One region of the Epilithonimonas zeae genome, then DNA from elsewhere that is predicted to be linked to it. Evidence: riboswitches for the same ligand, from Rfam matches in the RefSeq annotation. Region 1 holds a riboswitch; the other holds the start of a gene.
The links. Region 1 has a riboswitch for thiamine pyrophosphate ahead of thiM (hydroxyethylthiazole kinase). Riboswitches for the same ligand answer to the same signal wherever they lie in the genome.
Positions count from the first base shown of each region.

Region 2: linked by a shared signal. The riboswitch ahead of KI430_RS10810 (TonB-dependent receptor) and the one ahead of thiM (hydroxyethylthiazole kinase) in region 1 are both predicted to bind thiamine pyrophosphate.

Region 1 is NZ_CP075338.1:1,166,900-1,169,311, forward strand. It holds gene KI430_RS05090 (linear amide C-N hydrolase) at 1-1,044, shown strand, start outside; TPP riboswitch at 1,072-1,164, shown strand; gene thiM (hydroxyethylthiazole kinase) at 1,227-2,021, shown strand; gene thiE (thiamine phosphate synthase) at 2,021-2,412, shown strand, end outside.
Region 2 is NZ_CP075338.1:2,409,990-2,412,401, forward strand. It holds gene KI430_RS10810 (TonB-dependent receptor) at 1-1,263, opposite strand, end outside; TPP riboswitch at 1,390-1,480, opposite strand; gene KI430_RS10815 (WG repeat-containing protein) at 1,505-2,173, opposite strand; gene KI430_RS18120 (DUF2752 domain-containing protein) at 2,188-2,412, opposite strand, start outside.

The DNA.
Region 1 (2,412 bases):
GAAGCCTGCTCCGCTTTTTTACTGACTGGAAAAGATCACAATGTCGTTGGGTTCAATGAAAACTGGAAAACAATGCCAGGAATGATCGTGATCAACAAACGCGATGTCCCGAAAAGAAACATCAGCTGGCAAAATCTGACCACTGATCAAACACAGGCCAATAAACAATGGACCTCAAAATTCGGTTCCGTTACCTTTAATCTTTTAGGCTATGATTTCCCATGCTATGGCGTCAACGAAAAAGGTCTTTTTTTGGTTGAATTATATCTGGAAGAAACGACTAAACTTTACAATCCCAAGCAGGCTGATATGTTCTGGGCACAATGGATTCAGTATCAGCTGGATAATTACAAAACGGTAAAAGAAGTCGTAGATCATCTTAATGATGGTCCAAACATTGACTGGTGGCCCAATGCGGCGGGAAGTCACTTTTTCCTGACCGACGCAAAAGGAAATTCTGCAACGATTGCTTTATTGAACGGGAAATACACCGTACTTACCAGCAAGGAAATGCCTATGCCTCTGCTGTGCAATAATCAGTACCACAAGGACCTGAATGCGGCTAAAAAGTTTGATTTTCTTGGCGGAAATGAAAAGTTTGATTTTGATCAAAACAAAAAATGGGAAGATCGTTATAACCGTGCCTATTATATGCTGAAGAATTATAAATATGATAAGAAACCTGTAGATTATGCCTGGAATATTTTAAATTCCATACATCCCGGTGAATGGCAGACAGTTATTGATACGAAGACAATGCATCTGTATTTCAGATCCGACCTTAAAAAAGAGGTAAAAACCATCGACATCAGCAACTTGGATTTTTCTAAAAATACGGTTGTAAAATATCTGGATATTCATACGGATGAAAAAGGAACCGTTAATCGTTACTTTCAAAACCTGACTGTTTCGAAAAACAATCAGTATGTTGAGCAAGGATTCCCCATCGGGTATGACAATAAGGAATTTGGAACCTCCAGTATTTTCGAGAAATTAAAAAAGAATATTATGAAATTCTTTGAAAACATTTTACCTGCATCTTAAAAAGTAATAATTTTTCAATACTTTTGCTTTACGCTTTAGGGGTATTCTGAAAAGAATTGAGACAGTCCCTTTGAACCTGATACGGCTTACACCGACGTAGGGAAAAGCAATAAATCATTATTGATCTAATAATGACTGTTGTTCGGATTTATCCTAAAGCTTTTATTTTTAAAAATATTAGAATGGAAAACAATCTCTGGCAACACATCCTGCACGTAAGAAAAACTTCGCCCCTCGTTCATAATATCACCAATTACGTCGTGATGAACAATACCGCCAATGCACTCTTAGCAATCGGCGCTTCGCCAATTATGGCCCACGCAAAATCCGAGGTGGAAGATATGGTAACTATCTCAAATGCTTTGGTCATCAATATTGGAACGGTTGATGAATACTGGGAAGAAGCAATGGTTTTAGCAGCTAATAAAGCCAACCAATCAGAAAAATCCTGGATATTAGATCCCGTTGGAGCAGGTGCTAGTCCCTATCGTGACTCAGTTTTAAACAAGCTAATATCCTTAAATCCTACAGTTATCCGGGGCAATGCTTCCGAGATTATTGCTCTCGCAAAGGCGAATACTACGCCTACCAAAGGAGTAGACAGTACGGCAAAAAGTGATCAGACCGTTGAAGCTGCAAAAAAGCTAGTCCAAAATTACAATTCGTTGGTCTGTATTTCCGGTGAAACTGATATTGTTGTTAGCCACGATCGAATTATTTATTTGAAAAACGGACATCCGATGATGACAAAAGTAACGGGACTCGGTTGTTCGGCAACAGCACTCATTGGTGCATTCACCGGAGTTATTGACGATAAGACGGAAGCTGTGGTTGCCGCAATGAGTTTGATAGGTATAGCAGGAGAACTGGCCGCTGAAAAAAGTACAGGTCCCGGAAGTTTACAGCTCCACCTCATCGACAAATTATATAATCTGACGGAAGAGGAATTTTTCGCTCATCTAAAGCTGGTCGAATGATGAGTTTACATTCTGCATTTCCTTATCAATTGTATTTGGTCATTTCCGAAAAAGATTGCCTGGGCAAGAATTTTCTTAAAGTGGCTGAACAATCAATCTTAGGTGGCGTTGACATAATTCAGCTTCGTGAAAAAGATGCTTCAACTGAAGATTTTCTTTTTAAAGCTTTAAAACTAAAAGAAATTACCGATAAATACAACATTCCCCTGATTATTAATGATCATTCTGAAGTTGCTAAAAAAGTAGATTCTGCAGGCATTCACGTTGGGAACAATGATGTATCGCCATCAGCTCTCAGAAATCAGCAATTTTTTAAGAATAAGATCATCGGATATTCCATTGAATATCTTGCTCAGTTGGAAAATGAATACACGGAGCTATCAGATTATTT
Region 2 (2,412 bases), 1.2 Mb from region 1:
GAATTCGAATTGATTTAACTTATAAATTGCTTTTGCAAATCCTGAAATTTCATTTTTCAAAGATCGGTTTCTATAATACTCAAACTCGATAATTTCCGGAATAAAAACGCCTGTTACATTTCCAAAGTGTTTTCCATAATATTGATTGGCAACCGCTCCAATATTCAAATCAAGATTCCCCAATTTTCCATACAAAGTAGAAATCACTCCATAAAAATCGTTATCCAACCATTTTTTTCTGATGAAATCGCCGTATTCTTCTTCAGTTCCATTCACCAATTGATTCGGCAAATTATATCGTGCAAAAGGATCGCCTTGTTTGTAATTTTCATAATAACCTTTTCCTTTGGTATAATGCGCTGTAGTTTCTAATTTCCAATTGTCTGAAAATCTTTGATTCCATAATAACTGATAATGATTTTGTCTGTAATTATCAGTCTCATTATCATAAAAATCTACGATATTTTCCCAATTTGCATCATAGATTGCTCCGGAATAATTGAACTTTGGATCAGTCTCCCAAGTTGCTCTATCAACACCATTCCAAGCTTGATAAGTTTTTTCTTTTCCTCCAAAAGCTAAAAACCTTAACTCCGTATTTTTCTCCTGAAACAAAGCAGAAAAATTATAAGAATGAAGATTGGAAGAAGCTCTGTCAATATACCCATCAGAATGGATATGCGTATATCGTCCCATCACAGACAAACGGTTCTTCCAGAATTTCCCCGAATTGATTTCTGCAGAATATTTGTAAGTATTGAATGAGCCATAAGAGTCATCCGTTTTTACAGAAAAAGCATCTTCCGGATCTTTGGAAATCACATTAACACTTGCTCCAAAAGCAGCTACTCCACTAGTTGAAGTCCCAACACCTCTCTGAATCACAATTTGCGATGCAGAGCTTGTCAAATCCGGAACGTTAACAAAGAAAGTCCCTTGAGATTCTGAATCGTTATAAGGCACACCATTCATCATCACATTGATGCTAGTTCCCGCTGTTCCTCTGATTCTAAAACCCGTATAACCAACACCATTTCCTGCATCGGAAGTTGAAATGACGGACATTTGATTTTTCAAAAGAATCGGCAAATCCTGGCCCAAATTTTTATCTGCCAAATCTTTTTGGACATTAATAATTGCTTTCGCAGTTGGAGTTCTTTTGGTAAATTCTACAGCCTGAATACTCGTAACTTGCGTAGAATCTGTAGTTTGAGAAAAATAAAATGGAGCAATGAACACTCCTAAAAAAATAAATCCTTTCATTCTTTTAAATTTAATTGTTAAAATTTATGAGAATAAAAGGGGCGATTATGGTTATAAATGATTTTTGATGATTGATAAATGATTTTTTATAACGTTATTATTAATCGCTCATCTTTTATCATTCATCATTTATAATGAATGTTTCCCTAAACAGCATTATCTGTTCTAGGTTCATTGGGTATAATCTCAGCTTGTTACAGCACCCCTTAAATTTCTGACTGCGAAATTAGAAAAATTTTAATTAATACGCGTGATTATTTTTATTGATGTAAAAATATTGATTTCCATCTTTGGAAACTTCAAACAGATTAGCCGTTTTCCAGCTTAGATTAGTTTTGATATCATCATAAACAAATGGGATAACCACTTGATTGTTTTTATTAATCACACCAAATTTATTATCCAAGACAGCTACAATCATTGGGTTTTCTTTATCACTATCTAAAACATACAACATCTGATACTGTGGATAGATTTCAAAATCTTTATAGTTTTTATAATCAACATTTTCTTTGCTAACCAAACCATAAAAACCATTCATTACAAAAGCTTTATATTTTGGAGACTCGTACGGCAAAGCGCATTTTCCCAAATCTTCATTTTTATAATGGTAAACTCGCGTTCCTTTTCTATCTATTCTGTAGGAAATTTGATTTTTCTCAACCGTTGCATAATCCGCAGAACCATAAATTCTAACTTTTTTATTGGGAGAATTTAGCAAGTTACAATCTTCGGAAAAGAACATTGCGATGTGATATTCGGCTGGTATTACTACTTTACCAGATTGGTTGACGTAACCTGTTTTCTGATTGATTGTCTGAGGAATAAGCGCAGGAATTGCTGTATCCTTCATTTGAGAATATGTCGCAAGAAAGAAGCCTGTGAGACATAAGCTTAATAATTTTTTCATCGTTGGTTTGTGTGTTAGAAACTTTCGAAAATACCTTTATAATAATCGGTATTTCTGAATAGCGAAAATAATAAAACTATTATTAAAACGACTAAAAAAAACAATTTACTTTTCAAAAAACGATAAGTCCAGCTTGTTTTAGTATAAGTTTTAGAAAATCTTAACACAAATAATAATATCACGAAAGGAATTGCTATCACAAATAAAGGATTATATCGAAAGGCTTTTGAAAATCTGAA